Regions from separate parts of the Streptomyces sp. NPDC059695 genome, predicted to be linked through region 2. Evidence: riboswitches for the same ligand, from Rfam matches in the RefSeq annotation. Region 2 holds a riboswitch; each other region holds the start of a gene.
The links. Region 2 has a riboswitch for cyclic di-AMP ahead of ACFV2S_RS15480 (C40 family peptidase). Riboswitches for the same ligand answer to the same signal wherever they lie in the genome.

Region 1 (4,613 bases), on a different contig from region 2:
TGGCCGCACTGCTCGCCGAACTCGGCGGGGTACGGGCCGCCTACGGCCTCGGCCTGGCCGTCACCGCCGCCGCCCTCCTGACCGCGTGGCGCTCCATGCCCGAGGCGCCCGAGGGCCGCTCCGCCCCCGTGGACGTGGCAGGCGCGGTCGTCCTGGCCGCCGCGCTGGTCCTGGTGCTGCTGCTCGCCGGCGAGCGGGATCTGTGGAGCCGGCACCTCGCGGTGGCGGCGGGCCTCGCCGTCGTCGCGGTGGTGCTGCTCTGCGTCTGGGCCGTCGTCGAGCTGCGCAGCACGACGCCCCTGGTCGACGTGCGGGCGGTACGGCACCCGGCGGTCGCCGGGGCGAACCTCGCCATGTTCGTCGGCGGGATCGGCATGTACCTCCTGCTCACGCTCCTCACCCGGTACGCGCAGACGCCACCCGGCGCCGGCTACGGCTTCGGGCTCACCACCTTCGTCGCCGGGCTGGTCCTCATCCCGTTCTCGGTTCTGGGGTTCGTCGCCGGCAAGCTCACGCCGCGGGTCCGGACGCGGATCGCCGACCCCCTGCTCCTGGCCGGCAGCGCCGTCGTGGTCGGCGGCGGGTTCGCCCTGTTCGCGGCGGCCCGGTCGGACCCGGCCGAACTGTTCGCGGCGATGGGCGTGCTCGGCTTCGGCGTCGGCGGGTTCTCGGCCGTGATGCCCGGCGTCATCCTGGCCGTCACGCCCCGGAGCGAGACGTCGAGCGCCATGAGCTTCCACTACGTCGTCCGCAGTGTCGGGTACTCCCTGGGCAGCGCCGTCGGCGGGATGGTCCTCGCCGCGGGCACCGGCCCCGGCCGGCTCTTCCCCGACGACGGCGCCTACACCACCGCGGCGCTGGTCGGCATCGGCGCCATGGCGATCACGGCCCTGACGAGCCTCGCTCTCGCACGCCGGCGCTCCCCCGAGACCCACCCGTGAGCCGGACGCACGCGTCCCCGCACGGGAGGTCCCCTGCCCGACGGTTACCGGGGCTGCGTCTGCCGCACGGCGGGAACGGGCGCGACCGTGTGGTCAGCGCCCGGCGTGCGCCGCCCGGCGGACCGTGGCGTCGAGAAGCGCCACCGCGTCGTCGGCCGTACGGCCGGGCGCCCGGTTCCACGGTCCGATCAGGCCGTGCCACCCGCGTGACCTGAGCTCGGCCATGATCCACGCGGCCGCCTCGTGCATGGTGTCCGCGCCGCCGTAGCCGAGACGGTGGGCCGCGAGGAGAGCGCCGCAGACGCACCGTGCCCCACGGGCGTCGCGCAGCTTGTACGGGGCGTTCTGCCAGCCCCACTCCGTCAGCACCAGGCGCGCGTAGCCGAGGTGCACGGAGGGCCGCAGCTCGGCCTGGCCGACGCGGCGCCAGGAGTGCAGCCGGTCCGGGAGCACGGCCCCCAGCCGGCCGGGGAGGCGGCGCTCACCGGGGAGCTCCGGCGGCAGGGCGGCGAGGGCGTCCGCCACGAGCCGGTCCACCGGCACGCTGAGCAGCTCCCGCCAGCCCTCCCCGGCCGGCGGCGATTCCGCGGGGGCGGTCCACTCCGTGACGATCCGCTGCCAGGTGACGCTCTCGAAGAGGGCGGCGGCCTCGCGGTCGAGGCTGTCGGGGCTGAGGAGAGAGGTGGAGGGCGGCATGGAGGCGGCTCCCGGGTCGACTTCCCCCATCATTCAAGAAGAATGTCTGTTTTGCCACTTTTACGCCCACTCGGAGAGTCGTCCACCCGGGCACCCCACCTCGCCTATTTCACCCCTATTTACCCAGCACGGAATTAAAGCTCAATTCGGACATTGCGCCCCGGGTGACGCGACTCACTCATCGGCCCCCGCCCCGTCCCGGCACCTCGGCCCACCCCGTACCGGGCAAGGAAGTTCAACGGTCTCCCGGCGGCATCGATCTTGAATTCCATGAATTCCGTGATCCATTTACCGATACCCGGCACCCGTTCCCCTTGTTATCGATCGCGTGCCTGGCCTACGGTCACCTCCATTCGAGCGGAACGCCCAATCCTGCCGCCGCTCGGTAAAACTCCCTTTCACCCGACGGCAGGAGCGGGGGACCCACGAATACGCCGGTCCGGATTCCGGAGCGGCTCGGGGTGCAGCCGCGTGCGCGCGGCCGGACATCTCCCGTCCGAACCCGACAGCTCACCCCGCAGGCGCCGGAGAGGAAACCCGTCATGCCTGCTCTCGGTAAGCACCGCCGTCCCCGTCTCGGCCACGTCTCCCGCGGCCTCGCCCTGGTCGGCACCGGTGGCGTCGCCCTGACCCTGCCGCTCATCGCCCCGGCCGTCGCCGGCGCCGCGCCCCTGTCCGGCGCCCCGCAGACCGCCGTCGAGGCCCCCGCGGCTCCCGCCGCGACGATCACGGTCAAGGCCCCCGCGGCCCCGGCCGCCGCGCGTACGTACACCGTCGTGAGTGGCGACTCGCTTTCCCTGATCGCCCAGAAGAAGGGAATTCAGGGCGGCTGGAAGAGCCTTTACCACGCAAACAAGAGCGTCGTGGGTGACAATCCGTCACTCATTCGCCCCGGTCTTGAACTGACGATTCGTCGGGATTCCGTGAAGGTGGCCGTCCCCGCCGAGGCCAAGGCGAAGAAGTCCGCCACGAACGAGCGGGCGAGCCGCTCCGAGCGCCGCGCCGCCACCCCTGCCGTCGCCACCGGGACGGGTTCCTCCGCCGCCGCGGCCGCTCCGGCCGTCGCCGTCCCCTCCGCCGTCAAGGCGGCCCCGATCGCCGCCACCAACTACGCCGACAACCTCGACGGCTGGATCCGCGAGTCGCTGGCCATCATGGGCCAGCGGGGCATCCCCGGGTCCTACGACGGGATCTACCGCAACGTCATGCGCGAGTCCTCCGGAAACCCCCAGGCCATCAACCTCTGGGACTCCAACGCGGTCGCCGGAACCCCCTCGAAGGGCCTCCTCCAGGTCATCCAGCCGACCTTCCTGGCCTACCACGTGCCCGGCACGTCCATGGACCTGTTCGACCCGGTCGCCAACATCACCGCCGCCTGCAACTACGCGGCCGACCGCTACGGCTCCATCGACAACGTCAACTCGGCGTACTGATCTCCCGCCGCCGGAAGTGCCCGGCGAACCAGGAGGTGGCGAGTTCCGCCACCTCCTCCAGGGCGCCCGGCTCCTCGAAGAGGTGCCCGGCGCCCCCCACCACGGCGAGCCGGTTCTCACAGCGCAGCAGCGCCAGGGCCCGCCGGTTGAGGTCCAGGACCAGCGCGTCCGCGCCGCCCACCACCAGGAGCGTCGGGGCACGCACCCGGGCCAGGTGCTCGGCCGCCAGGTCCGGCCGGCCGCCGCGCGAGACGACGGCACTCACCGGGGACGCGGGGTCGCCCGCCGCCCACAGCGCGGCGGCGGCGCCCGTGCTCGCGCCGAAGTAGCCGAGCGGGAGCCCGGTGCTCCCGGGCCGCGCGGCCAGCCACTCCGTGGCCCCGGCGAGCCGCCCGGCGAGGAGCGGGGTGTCGAACACATGGGCCCGGTCGGTCGCCTCCGCCTCGGTCAGCAGGTCGAAGAGCAGCGTCCCCAGACCCGCCCGGTTGAGCGCCGCGGCGACCGCCCGGTTCCTGGGGCTGTGGCGGCTGCTGCCGCTGCCGTGCGCGAACAGGACGATGCCACCCGCGTCCTCGGGCACCGCGAGCCGCCCGCCGAGGGCGACGCCACCGACCGGGATCCTGACGTCCGTGTCCTGGACGACGGGGACACGCGCGGTCCTGATCCGCTCCAGACACGCGATGACCTCGGCGTCGGGGGTCTGCGAGAAGTCCCGGTAGAACTGCCCGATCGCGAAGAAGAGCTCCGGCGCGTGCACGCTGACGGTCTCGTCGGCCTCCCCGCCGAGGCGGGCCGTCCAGCCGCGCGGTGCCACCGGGACGGCGAGGACGATCCGGGCGGCGCCCCGGGCCCGGACGACCCGGCAGGCCGCCAGCGCCGTGGCCCCCGTGGCCAGCCCGTCGTCGACCACGACGACCGTCCGCCCGTCGAGCGGCACGGACGCCCTGCTGCCCCGGTAGCGGAGGGCGCGCTGGTCGAGCTCCGCGTGCTCCCGCTCCTCCACCGCCGCGATGGCGCGGTCGTCGACGCGTGTCTCACGGATCACCCGCTCGTTGAGGACGCGCACGCCTCCCTCCCCGAGCGCCCCCATCGCGAGCTCCGGCTGGTGGGGCACCCCGAGCTTCCGCACGAGACAGATGTCGAGCGGTGCGTCGAGGGCCTCGGCGACCTCCACCGCCACCGGCACGCCACCCCGTGGGAGCCCGAGGACCACGACGTCATGGTCCTTGAGGTGGCCGAGCCGGGCGGCGAGCTGCCGCCCCGCGTCCGTGCGATCGCTGAAGAACATGGTTCCGCCGCCCTTCCGCCTGCGCGGCTGGGGCCCGGGGAGGGACGGCGTGCCCCGCCCCCTGCCCGTCTCTCCAGGGTAGACGGGTCCCCGGCCCGGGCCGGGGGACCGCTCGGTCCCAGGCGGAGCGGCTCCGTACCGTGCGGGTCAGCGGGACTGCAGGGCGTCGAGGGCCACGGTCTGGGCTATCGCCAGGCGCCGGTCGAGCTCGGGGTCGGCTATGTCGAGCACGTACCGGTCCCGGATCCCGAACCG
Region 2 (4,613 bases):
GCCATGGACGCCCGCTACGTCCTGCCCGAGTTCACGGAGCGGACCGGTTTCGGTGCACGGACCCTCGACCCGTACTCGAAGCTCCTGGAAGGCCGGATCGTCTTCCTCGGCACGCCGATCGACGAGATCTCGGCCAACGACGTCATCGCACAGTTCCTGCACCTCGATCACGCGGCCCCCGGCCAGGACATCTCGCTCTACATCAACTCCCCCGGCGGCTCGATCACCGCCATGACCGCGATCCACGACACGATGCGGACGCTCCACTGCGACGTGGCGACCACCTGCCTGGGCCAGGCCTCCTCCACCGCCGCCGTCCTGCTCGCCGCCGGCACCCCGGGCAAGCGGCTCGCCCTCCCCGGCGCCCGCGTGACCCTGCGTCAGCCGGCCATGGACGAACCCCTCCAGGGGCAGCCGAGCGACCTCGACATCCACGCGCGCGAGCTGCTGCGGCTGCGCGCCCTGGTGGCCGGGATGCTCACCGAGTACACCGGGCGGAGCCGGGAGCGGATCGACGCCGACATCGACCGCCTCACCGTCCTGGACGCGCCGGCGGCCGTCGCGTACGGCCTGGTGGACCACGTGATCACGAGCCGGCGCGACGCCGGCGCGGCGCGGTGAGCCGGCCGTGGTGCCCGAGCTGCCGCCGCTGCCCGCGCTGACGCGGGCCGAGGGCGAGTTGGTCGACGCCTACCTCGAAGTCGTCGACCTCCTGGGGAGGATCAACCCGTCCAGGGGCACGCACACCTACGGGGCGCTGCGGGCGGCGCAGGCCCTGGTGGGGCGCGCGGAGGCGCTGCTCGGGGCCCTGACGCTCATGCACGTGCGGGGCGAGAGCGAGGTGCACGCGGACACCCTGGCGCGCGCGCTGAGGGTGCTGGACGGAGAGCGCCGCACCGGCCGCGTCACGGTCCCCCGCACACCCGAGAGTTGACATTCCGGCATGTCGTGTCGAGGTCCGGACGGCCGACGCGGATCGCAGGATCGCTCCCCCGTTCGGCGTAGTCGACGAGTCGACAATGGTGTGGGGTGAGTTGCGCAACAGGTGTACACATCTGGCGGAATAGGGCATTCCGTTGCTGGTGCGGGGCTCGTGGGCCAAACCTCCGACGATCACGAAAGCAGCCTGTCCACCCGAATGGATCAGTCGTGAGGAGCCTCACATATCGCCGTTTCAGCTCGGATTTCGCCCTCGTTGTGGGTCAAGATCCCTGTCGACGACAAGCCCCCGCCATCCGAGGCGGGGCGGTCCGGGCGGACGCCGAGTCCTGCCGCTGTCCCGGATGTCTGGTCGACAGGAGTGGATCGGCAGGAGTGGAGGACCCGAGCAGTACGGGACGTACGCGCTGTTTCCGCAGCGGGGCCGTCCCTTGGGGTGAAGCCGCAGCCGCGGCCGGGCATCTTCGCCAGCCCGAACCCGACAGGTCATCCTTCGCAGGCGGCTGACGAAGGGTTGCGCATGACTGCGCAGATGCACGTCCCGTCCCTGCTGTCCCGGGCCGGAGCCGTCTCGGCTCTCACCCTCGCCGCCGTCGGCGGCACGATGCTCGCACCCGGTGCGGCGTCGCAGGCCCAGGCGGCAACCACCTACGCGAACAAGGCACTGAGCGTCGCCGCGTCCAAGAAGGGAGCCCCGTACCGGTACGGGAGCGCCGGACCCTCCAGGTTCGACTGCTCCGGTCTGACGCTCTACGCGTACAAGAAGGCGGGCAAGTCGCTGCCCCGCACCGCGCAGCAGCAGTACAACAAGACCCGGCACATCTCCGCGTCCAGCAGACAGAAGGGGGACCTGGTCTTCTTCCACTCCGGCGGGAGCGTCTACCACGTGGGCATCTACGCCGGAAGCGGCAGGATCTGGCACTCGCCCAAGACGGGGTCCTGGGTGAAGCTCGACAAGATCTGGACGTCGAAGGTCTCCTACGGCCGCGTCCGATGACGCCCGCCGGGCACTGACCGGCCCGGGGGCGCGGTGGCGCCGCCGCACCCCCGGGCCGGGGCGTCAGGCGTACGAGGCGGCCGTCCGGGTCCACGGCAGGGTGATCCAGACCGTCTTGCCGCCCTCCTCGGTCGGAGTGACCGAGAGCCGGCCGCCCGCCTCGGCGGCCAGGGACCGGATGATGACCATGCCCCGGCCGTTGTCCTGCTGGACCGCCGCCGGGAGCCGGCGGGGCCACCGCGGATGGCTGTCGGTGACCCCGATGTGCAGGCGCTCCTCGCGCTCCAGGCGGACGTCGACCGTGAAGGTCGGCGACTGGCCGAAGGTGTGCACGACCGCGTTGGTGGCCAGTTCCGAGACCATCAGGCGGATCGCGTCCGCCAGGTCGTCGGCACCGTCCAGGCCCCACCCGTCGAGGACCTCCGCGACGTACCGCCGGGCCGTGGGGACCGACGCGGGGTCGCTCGGCAGCGTGACGGATGCTTCCTGGTGGTCTGCCATGGCGACGCTGTCCCTTTCCCGCCGGGGCTTCGGCCCCGGATCGCGCTTCGCGTCAGAGTCCCACCGATCCTGCCGCTCCGCCGGGCGTTCCACCAAGATATGTCCCCATCTGTCGCCCGAAGCGGTGAACTCTGCCGCCCGTGAACGACCTTGAGGCTCCCGACGGGATGTCAGACGGCCGGTGCGGTCCGCAGGATCGTCTCCACCGCGCGCCCGATCTCCGCGTCCGACAGGTCGGCCCGGGCCGTGAGCCGCAGCCGCGAGATGCCGTCCGGGACGGACGGGGGCCGGAAGCAGCCCACCGCGAGCCCCGCGTCGCGGCAGTCCGCCGCCCAGCGCAGCGCCGCCTCCGGGGAGGGCGCGTGGACCGAGACGACGGCCGCGTCGGGACGCGCCGCGGTGAGGCCGGCCTCCGTGAGAAGCCGGTGGAGGGTGGTGGCGACCGTACGCGCCCGCCCGGCCAGGCCCGGTTCGGCCGCGATCAGACGCAGGCTCGCCAGCGCGCCGCCCGCGGCGGCCGGGGCGAGCCCGGTGTCGAAGATGAAGGTGCGGGCCGCGTTCACCAGGTGCTCGATCACCCGGGCCGGGCCGAGGACGGCCCCGCCCTGGCTGCCGAGGGACTTGGAGAGGGTCAGGGTGGCGACGACGTCCTCGTCGCCCGCGAGCCCGGCCTCGTGCGGGGCGCCGCGCCCGCCGTCGCCCAGGACGCCGAAGCCGTGGGCGTCGTCGACGACGAGTCCGGCGCCGTGCGCGCGGCAGGCGTCGGCGAGCTCGCGGAGCGGGGCCTTGTCACCGTCGACGGAGAAGACCGAGTCGCTGACGACCAGCGCCCGGCGCCCCGGGTGCGCGTCCAGGGTCTTGGCCACGGCCTCGGGGTCGGTGTGCGGGACGACGGCGGTCTCGGCACGCGCGAGGCGGCAGCCGTCGACGATCGAGGCGTGGTTGGAGGCGTCGGAGACGATCAGGGCGTCCCGGCCGCCGAGCGCGGTGAGCGCGGCGAGGTTGGCGGTGTAGCCGGACGAGAAGACCAGGGCCGCCTCGAAACCGCAGAACTCCGCCAGTTCGCGCTCCAGGCGGGTGTGCAGCCGGGTGGTGCCGGTGACGAGCCGCGAGCCGGTGGCACCGGCGCCCCAGCGCCTGGCCGCCTCGGCCGCCGCCTCGGTGACCTCGGGGCGGCGGGTGAGGCCGAGGTAGTCGTTGCCCGCCAGGTCCAGGAGGTCCGACTCGGCCGCGCGGGGCCGCAGCGTCCGCACGAGACCGGCCTCGGCCCGGCGGCGCGCCTCGGCGTCGGTCCAGTCGAAGGCGGTGCGGTGCGGGCCCGCGGCCGGCGCGTCGTCGTCCCGTGGCATGCGGCGATCCTTTTGTAGGCAGCGCACAGACCCTAACCGGAGGATGCCGAGGTCGGGATGTGGTCATCCACACACCTCGATCGGAGGCGTTTGTTCGGATCCTCCTTGGCCCGGGGGCGGGCGGTAGGCAAGGATCTCGGGTTATGGACCTCCTGAACACACTGGTGGAGAAGGGGCTGCGGCGCGAGCTGCCGACCCGTGAAGAAGCGCTCGCCGTCCTGGCGACCTCCGACGACGAACTGCTCGATGTGGTGGCGGCGGCCGGGAAGGTGCGCCGTCAGTGGTTCGGGCGCCGGGTCAAGCTCAACTACCTGGTCAACCTGAAGTCCGGTCTCTGTCCCGAGGACTGCTCGTACTGCTCGCAGCGGCTCGGCTCGAAGGCCGAGATCCTCAAGTACACGTGGCTGAAGCCGGACGAGGCCTCGCAGGCCGCGGCGGCGGGCGTCGCGGGCGGCGCGAAGCGGGTCTGCCTGGTGGCCAGCGGCCGCGGTCCGACGGACCGGGACGTGGAGCGCGTCGGGAAGACCATCGAGGCGATCAAGGAGCAGAACGAGGGCGTCGAGGTGTGCGCCTGCCTCGGTCTGCTCTCGGACGGCCAGGCGGAGCGGCTGCGGGAGGCCGGCGCCGACGCGTACAACCACAACCTGAACACCTCCGAGGCGACGTACGAGGGCATCACCAAGACCCACACGTACGCCGACCGGGTGGACACCGTGCAGAAGGCGCACGCCGCCGGTCTGTCGGCCTGCTCGGGCCTGATCGCGGGCATGGGCGAGACCGACGAGGACCTCGTCGACGTCGTCTACGCGCTGCGCGAGCTCGACTCC
Region 3 (4,613 bases), on a different contig from region 2:
GTGGCCCTCTGGTGCACGTACCACCCGGGGCAGACGCCGCAGGAGCGGTTCCTCGCCAGGTGCCGGGAGCTCGCGGAGCGGGGCGTCCGGTACAGCGTCGGGGTGGTCGGTCTGCCCGAGCACCGGGAGGACGCCCGCCGGCTGCGGGCCGCCCTGCCGCCGCACGTCTACCTCTGGGTGAACGCGGCCGAGGGGCACACGTACACCGACGCGGAGGCCGGGGGCTGGACCGAGCTGGACCCGCTCTTCCCGTACAGCCGGCATCCGCACCGCTCGGCGGGGCTGCCCTGCCGCACCGGCGAGTCGGTGATCTCGGTGGACGGCGAGGGGACGGTGCGGCGCTGCCACTTCGTCAGGGCCGAGCTGGGGAACCTGTACGACGGCTCGTACCGCGCCGCCCTGCGTCCCCGCACCTGCCCCCTCGCCCTGTGCGACTGCCACATCGGCTACGTCCACCTGGAGACGCTGCCGCTGTACGACGTCTTCGCGGGCGGGGTCCTGGAGCGGATCCCGGCCGCGCCCCCGGCGGGCGGGGCCTGAGGCCTACAGCGGCATGAGATCGGGGCGCTTCGCCTCGACGTGGTCGCCCGAGCTCTCGCCGCGCAGCCGCCGCCCGATCCAGGGCACCAGGTACTCCCTGGCCCAGTGGATGTCGTCGCGGCGCACCTCCAGCGTGCCGCGCGGCGGGACCGGCGGCCAGGCCTGGTCCGGGTCGGCGGGCACCGGCAGGCCGAGGACCTGGGCGGCGCGCAGCGCGACGCGGGTGTGTCCCTCGGCCGACAGGTGCAGCCGGTCGTCGTCCCAGGCGCGCCGGTCCTGGACGGACCTCAGCGACCACAGGTCGAGGACCGGGCAGCCGTAGCGGTCCGCGATGGCCCGGACGTGACCGTTGTACGTGGCGATCCTGCCGCGCAGGTGCTTGAGGAGGGTCACGCCCCGGGTGTCGAAGCCGGTGGTCACCATGACCGTGCCGACGGCGGAGGTGAGGTCGGCGACGGCGCGCTCGAAGCGCTCGGCCACCTCGTCGGGGTCCGTTCCGGGGCGGATGATGTCGTTCCCGCCCGCGCAGAAGGTCACCAGGTCGGGGGCGAGTTCCTTCGCCCGGGGGACCTGTTCCGCCACGATCTGGTCGAGGAGGCGCCCGCGTACGGCCAGGTTGGCGTAGCGGAAGGCGTCGTGCTCCGGCAGCTGGTCGGCGAGCAGGACCGCGAAGCGGTCCGCCCAGCCGACGTACGTCCCGTCGGGCCCGGGGTCTCCGACGCCCTCGGTGAAGCTGTCACCGATCGCCGCGTACGACCCGAATGCGTTCTTGTCTGTTGATCTCGAATCGTCTGCCACGGGAGCACATCCTTCACCTTTGGTTGTGACCTACGCGACCGTAAGGAGGGGTTGACGGCGGGTGACATATGCCACCGATAAAGATTCCGCCAAGCCGGAATACGCCGGAGGCCCGGCACAGGTGTGCCGGGCCTCCGCTGCCGAGAGGTGCCGCAAAGGCGCCGAAGGGCGCCGATGGTGCGTCAGATGCTCACGCCGTGCGAGCGCAGGGCCGCCAGCGGGTCGATGTCGGAGCCGTACTCCGGACCCGTCCGGATCTCGAAGTGCAGGTGCGGGCCGGTGACGTTGCCGGTCGCGCCGGAGAGGCCGATCTGCTGGCCGCCGGTGACGGTCTGGCCGGCGGAGACGGAGATCGAGGACAGGTGGGCGTACTGCGAGAAGGTGCCGTCGGCGTGCTGGATGACGACCTGGTTGCCGTACGCGCCGCCGTCGCCGGCGGAGTAGACGGTGCCGGGGCCGACCGCGACGACGGTGGTGCCGGTCGAGGCGATGAAGTCGACACCGGTGTGGTAGCCGGAGGACCACATGGAGCCCGAGGCGTGGTACGGGGTACCGAGACCGCCGCTGACGGGCGCGACCCAGCCGGAGGAGGAGGTCGTGCCGGCCGAGGAGGACGACGCCGGGGCGGACGCGGTGGCGGCCTCGGCGGCGGCCGGGGCCGAGGAGCGCTCGCTGCTCCGCGAGGCGCGCGGGGTGTCGCCGTTCTTGCCGGAGCTCTCCGCGCTCTTGTGCGCGGCGGGCTTCGCGGTGCCCTTCGCGCCGAGGGTGAGCTTCATGCCGGGCAGGATCAGCGAGGGGTCCTCGCCGACGACCTGACGGTTGTCCTGGTAGAGCTTCTGCCAGCCGCCCCGGACGTGGTGCTCGGCGGCGATCTTCGACAGGTAGTCGCCGCGGACGACGGAGTACGTCTTCGGCGCGGCCTTCGTGCCGGCGGGCGCGGCCTCGACGGCGGCGGCCTTCACCTGGGCGACGGCGGGCGCGGCGACCGGGGCGGCCTGCTCGGCGGCGTGGGCGCCGGTGGCTCCGAGGAGCGGGAGGGCGACGACGGCGCCACCGGTACCGGCGGCGGCGATGCCGCGGGTCAGACGGCTGGACTTGACGCGGCGGTGCTTACCCTTTGCGGGCATGGCGAATTCCTCTCCGGCGCCTGCGAGGTGAGCTGTCGGGTTCGGACTGGAGATGTCCGGCCGCGTTCGCACGCGACTTCACCCCGAGCCGTCCTTCTTCGAGGGATCGGCGTAGTACCTGGGTCCCCCGCTCCTGCCTCGTACGGGTGAGTGTGGATTCCGGTCGGTGGCAGGATTCGGCGGTCCGTCCGGAGTGAGCGCGACGCTAGACGAGTGGGGTCGGGGCGAACAAGCCGCGGTTTTCACGCGCTCCGGAATCGCGTGATGTCCGGCCGGAATTCCGGTCACCCTCCGTGGATGACGGTCCCTCGATCGCCTTTTCCCGGGGGGTATTTGGAAAAGACGATCAGGCACGGTCCGTCACGGTTATGACGCTGCTCACGCGCCGATCCCCATCTCCCCTACAACCGGGGCGGGTTACCCCTAACATCCTAATCCGGACAGATCACCCATTCCCGCCCGAGGGGGTGCGTGCCCGGCTCCGGGAAAGAGATGATTGCCCCAGGAACCGATCTACAGAACAGGAGCAGCCGTGACGCAGCAGCTGCCACAGGTCCAGCCCGCCGGCGACGCCGAGCCCGAGCTCGCGGGGGTCCGCAACTTCCGGGACGTGGCGGGCCTGCCGACGACGGACGGGCGCGCCGTCCGCCCCGGCCGCCTCTTCCGCAGCGGCCACCTGGCCCACGCGACGGAGGGCGACGCCGCCTTCCTCGCCTCGCTCGGCCTGCACACGGTCTTCGACTTCCGCAACGAGTCGGACCGGAAGGTCGAGGGCGCGGACGTCGAGCTGCCCGGCGTGCGGAACGTGAACATACCGCTCAGCGACCCGGCCGACGGCAAGGAGTTCTGGAAGCTGGTGCGCGGCGGCGAGATCGCACAGCTCCGGGAGGTCCTCGGCGACGGCAAGGCGGCCGCCCGGATGACCGAGTCGTACCGGAGGATGATCGTCGAGCGGACCGCGGAGCACAGCCGGATCCTCCACTCCATGGCGGAGGAGAGCGTCCCGGCCCTGATGCACTGCGCGGCCGGCAAGGACCGGGCCGGACTCGGCATCGCGATCACCCTGCTCGCGCTCGGCGTCGAGCGGGAGGCGATCGAGGCCGACTACGTGAAGTCGAACGACCCGCACCGCCGCTACAACGTGCGCCGCAGCTCCGTCGCCCCGGACGCGATGTCGCCCGAGGTGATGGAGCTGCTGAGCCCGCTCTTCGACGCGCGGGTGGAATACCTGCGGGCCGCCTTCGAGGCGATCGAGGCGACCTGGGGCTCGGTGGACGCCTACCTGACCGAGGGCCTGAAGCTGGCCCCGGAGACGCGCGAGCGGCTGCGGCAGCGGCTCCTCACGGAGGCGTGACCGCCCGGAGGGCTACTGGTTCTGCCCGCCGAGCGTGAAGAGCAGGTAGAGGAAGCCGGCGAAGAGGTGACCGGCCACCAGATAGGCGAAGAGGCGGAGCACGAGCCCCTTGGGGAACTTGCCCTCACCGCGCTCTTCGCCGGTGACAGGTGCAGACTTCTCGGACATGTCGGTCCTTTCCTGAAGAATCGTCATGGAAGGTCAGCGTCGATGCGGCGTCCCGTCGCCGAGGCACAGCTCGGCGGCGGGGCTCTGCATCAGGGTGTGGACGAAGAGCAGCTCGGCCCCGCCGGCCGTGGCGGCGCCGATCCGGTGCGGGGTCAGCGAGTCGAAGTGCGCGCTGTCCCCGGGATCGAGCACGTGGACGGCCTCGCCCAGCGCGAGCCGCACCCGCCCCTCCAAGACGTGGATCCACTCCTCGCCCGGATGGACGCGCACGATGTCGGCCCGGGTGGCGTACGGCACGTGGACCCGCAGGCACTGGAGCGCGCGGCCGGCGCCGCCCGCCTGGCGGTAGATCCAGCCGTCGGCCTCGACGGGCTCGGAGCGGCCGGCCCGGACGACCGGGTCACGCTCGGGCGGCGCCTCTCCCAGGAGCTCTGAGACCGTCGTACCGTAGATGCGGGACAGGGCGAGCAGCATCGGGAGCGAGGGCTGCCGGTTCCCCGTCTCCAGGCGCGAGAGGTGGGCCGGCGAGAGCCCGGCCCGCTGGGCGGCGGCCTCCAGGGTGAGTCCCCGGCGGCGGCGCAGGGCCCGCAGCTGCGGGGCGACGTCGGGCAGGACGCCGGGGGTGT
Region 4 (4,613 bases), on a different contig from region 2:
ACGTACGCGGCGCGGGCCACGGGCCGGGCCTGGGCGCCGCCGCAGTACCTGGACTACGACGGCTACAACCCGTACCGGAGTTAGACGGCGGAGGCCTCGTCCAGCAGCGTCCGCTCGGCCTCGGTGAGGGTGAGACCGGCGGCGGCGACCAGCGCCGGGAGCTGTTCGACCGTGCGGGCCGAGGCGATCGGCGCGGCGACGGTCGGCCGGGCGGCGAGCCAGGCGAGGGCGACGGTGGCGAGCTCCGCCCCGTGGGCCTCGGCGACCGTGTCGAGGGCGGAGAGCACGGCCCGGCCGCGCTCGGTGTCCAGGTGCCCGGCGGCCCCGGAGGCGCGGACGCTGTCGACGGTGGCGCCGGGGCGGTACTTGCCGGTGAGGAAGCCGGCCGCGAGGCCGTAGTACGGGACGGCCGAGAGCCCGGCGCGCTCGACGGTCTCCAGGAGCGGGCCCTCGTAGGTGTCGCGGGAGACCAGGTTGTAGTGCGGCTGGAGGGCGACGTACCGGGCGAGGCCCTCGGCCTCGGCGAAGTCGAGGGAGGCGCGGAGCCGCTCCGGGGAGATGTTGGAGGCGGCGACGGCGCGCACCTTGCCGTCCTTCACCAGCTGGTCGAGGGCGGTGACGATCTCCTCGACGGGGACGGACTCGTCGTCGAAGTGCGTGTAGTACAGGTCGATGTGGTCGGTGCCGAGGCGGCGGAGGGACTCCTCCGCGCCCGCCTTGATGGTGGTGGCGGACAGGCCCTTGAAGTGGGGGTGGGCGCCGACCTTGGTGGCGACGACTATGTCGGAGCGGTTGCCCCGGGAGGCGAGCCAGCGGCCGATGACGGTCTCGGACTCGCCGCCCTCGTTGCCCTCGGCCCACGCCGAGTACACGTCGGCGGAGTCGACGAAGTTGCCGCCCGCGGCGGCGTAGGCGTCGAGGACGGCGAAGGACTGGGCCTCGTCGGCGGTCCAGCCGAAGACGTTGCCGCCCAGGGCTATGGGGAAGACGTGCAGGTCGGAGCTGCCCAGCGGGCGGAGAGAGGTCATGTGTCGGTCAACCGTTCCCGCCGCCGGGCCTATTCCGGGTGCGTTCAGAGGCTGAGGCCCTTGGAGCGGAGCCAGGCCGCCGGGTCGATGCCGTCGCCGCCGGGCGTGTGGACCTCCATGTGGAGGTGGGCGCCGGTGACGTTGCCGGTGGCGCCGACGCGGCCGATGGTCTCGCCGGTGCCGACGGTCTGGCCCGCGGAGACCGTCATGGACGAGAGGTGGCAGTACCAGACCTCGGTGCCGTCCTCCAGCTCCAGGACGATCCGGTAGCCGTAGGAGCCGGACCAGCCGGCCGACTTGACGGTCGCGCCGTGGACGGCCTTGAGCGGGGTGCCCGTGGGGGCGGCGAAGTCGAGGCCGGTGTGGTGACCGGACGACCACATCGAGCCGGACTGCATGTAGGTGGCGGTGAGGGTGTACGAGGACACCGGCAGCGAGTAGCTGGCGGCGAGCTTGGCGAGGCGCTCGGCCTCGGCCTTCGCCTTGGCCTCCGCTTCCGCCTTGGCCTTGGCCTCCGCCTCGGCCTTCGCCTTGGCCTCGGCGGCGGCCTTCTCCGCGGCGGCCTCCTTGGCCTCGGCCTCGGCGGCGGCCTTCTCCGCCGCGGCCTTCTCGGCGGCGGCCTTCTCGGCGGCGTCGGCGGCGGCCTGCTGCTGCTCGGCCTGCTGGAGGATGCGGGCGCGCAGGGCCTCGCCCGCGGCGGGGGCGGCGGAGGCGGCGGTCTGCTCGGCCTGTCCGGTGCTCTCGTCGGCCACGGTGGTGTAGGTGGCGGCGGTGAGCGGGTTCGGGTTGGCGCGGGCCTCGGTGACGGGCGCGCTGTGCTGCTCGGGGAGGAGGGCGCCGACGCCGGGGATGTCGTGGGCGTCCGGCAGGTCGAGGTCCGGGAGGTCCGGCAGCGATATGGCCACCGGGGGCTTGTCCTGCGCGGTGGCGAGGCCGCCCGCGCCGACGGCCGCGATCACGCCGACGCCGAGGACGGTGGAGGAACGGGCGAAGTTGGAGCGCTGCTTGACGACCCGGTGCCGGCCGCCGGAGCGGCTCTCGGCGCGGAGGGAGCCCTCGGTGGGGTTCCACTCGGTGTCCGGGGCGGAGGAGGCCGCACCGCCACCGAAGGCGTCGAAGGGGGCTTCGGGTGCGGGGGTGTTGGACGCCACGGGGGGGCGCTCCTTTCCTTCCTTCTCGCCTACCGGGTTAGCTGACGGGTTCGGAGCAGGAAGGTCTCCTACGGGCTCGACCGCACGGGTGCGTGTTCCGCACGGGTGCGAAGGGGCCCGATTCACCCCAAGTGGTGGTTCCCCGGTTCCTTTTCAGGATTCGGCGCGTGCGCACGGTGCCGCCTCTTGCGACGGCTGGGACGACCGCGCTGCGTTATCGAACGTTAATAGACAGGGGGTCCCGATTCCAAGCCGTTCCCCTTGATCATTCATTGAATTGAGGGGTAATGGTCCGACTTGACCCCCCTTCAGGGCGGGCCCGCCAAACCCCCGCGATCTGACGTTATGTCAATTGTTATCGCAGTGACACCCCTCGACTACGCCTGGTGACCGGGCCCGCCCGGCGGCACCACGGGCATCGTCCGACGCCGCTCCGGCTGCCCCGTCGCCGGGCGGCTCACCGCCAGCAGCGCCATGTCGTCCGTCGCCCCGCCGCCCGTGTGGAGCCGTACGTCGTCCACGAGCGCGTCGAGCAGTTCCTCGGGCCCCGGGAAGATCCGCCCGTCGAGCCGGGCCGCCGGATCGTAGAAGACGCCCTGCCCGTCGCGCGCCTCCGAGAGGCCGTCCGTGTAGAAGAGCAGCGTCGCGCCCGGCGGGAACGACCGCGCCTCCCCCCGGTCCGGCCACGCCGCCAGCTCCCCCATGCCGAGGGGCAGCGCCGCCTCGCCCGGCTCCAGCACGTCCAGCCGGCCGTCCGCGTACAGCATCAGCGGCGGCGGGTGCCCGCGGTTGACGATGCGTACGAAACCGTCGAAGGTCCCGCTCCCGTCGGCGCGCGGGATCTCGGCCAGGACGGCCGTGGTGAACCCCTCGAAGGCGTCGAGCCCGTCCCGGCGGGTGCCCTCCCGGGCCAGCGCCCGTTCGAGGCGCTGCGCCACGCCCTCCAGGGTCCGCTCCTGCTCGGCGGCCTCACGGAAGGCGCCGATGACGACGGCGACGGCCTCGACCGCGTCCATCCCCTTGCCCCGGACGTCCCCGACCACGAGCCGCACGCCGTGCGGGGTGTCCTGGACGGCGAACAGGTCGCCGCCGATGAACGCGTCGGCCTGCGCCGCCTCGTACCGCGCCGCGCACTGCAGCCCGCCGATCCGCTCGGCGGGCGTCGGCAGCACCGCCTTCTGCGCCGTCTCCGCGATGACCCGCGCCGAGGCGAGCCGCTCGCCGCTGCGGCGCACGACCCGGTTGATGAGGACGGCGAGCGCGGAGACCGTGAGGACGGTCAGGCTCTCGGTGAGCGCCGCGATCTCGTCGACCGTGTCGTTGTAGGCGTGGAGTCCGACGGAGGCGAGGACGGCCGCGATCCCGGTGATCACGGTCGTGAGGGTGGAGAAGAAGGGCGCGGCGATCAGCGGCGCGGCGGAGAAGAGCGGGGCCGCCGTGTACTCGGCCGGTGTCGCCACGTCGAAGGCGACACCGCCGACGATGACCAGCGGGGGCAGCGCACGGATGAACCGCCGGGCGCCACCGTGCTCGGAGCGGCCCTCGCCGCCCCGACGCCCTCCGCCCGCCGCTCCTAGGGGGTGCCCCACCTGTGCCTCTCCTGCCCGGTCCGACCGGCCGCGGTCCGCACCGCGCCCTCCCAGGGTGGCCGCCGCCGCGAGGGGCGGCGACTCCCACGGGGCCGAGTGGCGTACGGGGTCAGCCGGCCGCCAGCCGGCCGCCCCGGGCGAGCAGCGCCATCGCCGCCGCGCAGGTCAGCCCCACCGCGCACAGCACGAGCCACGGCGCCGCCGACCAGCCGGTGACGTCGAGGAGCGCACCCGTCCCCAGGTTCCCGAGGGTGATGCCGACCCCGCAGACGGTGTTGTAGAGCCCGTAGTGGGTGGCGACCCAGCGGCCCCGGGCCAGGGCGACGACGGTGTCCATCTCGTACGGGTAGAGCACCGCGTTCGCGACGGACAGCACGGCCGCGCACAGCAGCAGCCCCACCAGGCCGCGCCCCAGGGCGGCCGGGACCAGGAACGCCCCGCCCATCAGGGCGAGCCCGAGGACGAGGCACCGCTCCCGGCTGAGGCGGCACCGGCACCAGGCCGTGATCCTCAGCTGCCCGGCGAGCGCCACGACCGCCGAGACGACGAACAGCGCGGTCGTCGCCGCCGTGCCGCCCGCCGCGAGCGGCAGCGCCAGATAGACCTGGAAGGACAGCACGTACGAGCCTGTCATGGCCAGCGAGAAGAGCCAGAAGGTCCGGTGCGCGAGGACCGTGCGGAACTGCCCCCGCCGCTCCTTCGGCGCCTCCGGGGCCCGTACGGGCAGATGCCGGAGCTGTACGAGGGTCAGTCCGGCGAACAGCACCGCCGCCACCGCGCACGTCAGCCGGAACGACACCCCCGTCAGCGCCACCCCGACGAGCGGACCGAGCAGGATGCCCGCC

Region 1: linked by a shared signal. The riboswitch ahead of ACFV2S_RS09420 (transglycosylase SLT domain-containing protein) and the one ahead of ACFV2S_RS15480 (C40 family peptidase) in region 2 are both predicted to bind cyclic di-AMP.
Region 3: linked by a shared signal. The riboswitch ahead of ACFV2S_RS10855 (peptidoglycan DD-metalloendopeptidase family protein) and the one ahead of ACFV2S_RS15480 (C40 family peptidase) in region 2 are both predicted to bind cyclic di-AMP.
Region 4: linked by a shared signal. The riboswitch ahead of ACFV2S_RS13290 (M23 family metallopeptidase) and the one ahead of ACFV2S_RS15480 (C40 family peptidase) in region 2 are both predicted to bind cyclic di-AMP.

The regions. Positions count from the first base shown of each region.
Region 1 is NZ_JBHWFF010000006.1:6,382-10,994, reverse strand. Features, by position in the region: gene ACFV2S_RS09430 (MFS transporter) at 1-941, shown strand, start outside; gene ACFV2S_RS09425 (hypothetical protein) at 1,035-1,670, opposite strand; cyclic di-AMP (ydaO/yuaA leader) riboswitch at 1,991-2,174, shown strand; gene ACFV2S_RS09420 (transglycosylase SLT domain-containing protein) at 2,180-3,070, shown strand; gene ACFV2S_RS09415 (phosphoribosyltransferase family protein) at 3,054-4,358, opposite strand; gene ACFV2S_RS09410 (hypothetical protein) at 4,506-4,613, opposite strand, start outside.
Region 2 is NZ_JBHWFF010000010.1:226,725-231,337, forward strand. Features, by position in the region: gene ACFV2S_RS15470 (ATP-dependent Clp protease proteolytic subunit) at 4-621, shown strand; gene ACFV2S_RS15475 (hypothetical protein) at 629-934, shown strand; cyclic di-AMP (ydaO/yuaA leader) riboswitch at 1,335-1,456, shown strand; gene ACFV2S_RS15480 (C40 family peptidase) at 1,460-1,936, shown strand; gene ACFV2S_RS15485 (ATP-binding protein) at 2,000-2,437, opposite strand; gene ACFV2S_RS15490 (8-amino-7-oxononanoate synthase) at 2,608-3,786, opposite strand; gene bioB (biotin synthase BioB) at 3,930-4,613, shown strand, end outside.
Region 3 is NZ_JBHWFF010000007.1:5,214-9,826, reverse strand. Features, by position in the region: gene ACFV2S_RS10865 (STM4011 family radical SAM protein) at 1-540, shown strand, start outside; gene ACFV2S_RS10860 (SGNH/GDSL hydrolase family protein) at 544-1,338, opposite strand; gene ACFV2S_RS10855 (peptidoglycan DD-metalloendopeptidase family protein) at 1,521-2,465, opposite strand; cyclic di-AMP (ydaO/yuaA leader) riboswitch at 2,470-2,657, opposite strand; gene ACFV2S_RS10850 (tyrosine-protein phosphatase) at 2,998-3,819, shown strand; gene ACFV2S_RS10845 (DUF6126 family protein) at 3,832-3,987, opposite strand; gene ACFV2S_RS10840 (helix-turn-helix domain-containing protein) at 4,021-4,613, opposite strand, start outside.
Region 4 is NZ_JBHWFF010000008.1:245,110-249,722, reverse strand. Features, by position in the region: gene ACFV2S_RS13300 (PrsW family intramembrane metalloprotease) at 1-84, shown strand, start outside; gene ACFV2S_RS13295 (aldo/keto reductase) at 81-1,028, opposite strand; gene ACFV2S_RS13290 (M23 family metallopeptidase) at 1,073-2,179, opposite strand; cyclic di-AMP (ydaO/yuaA leader) riboswitch at 2,191-2,355, opposite strand; gene ACFV2S_RS13285 (PP2C family protein-serine/threonine phosphatase) at 2,557-3,768, opposite strand; gene ACFV2S_RS13280 (MFS transporter) at 3,878-4,613, opposite strand, start outside.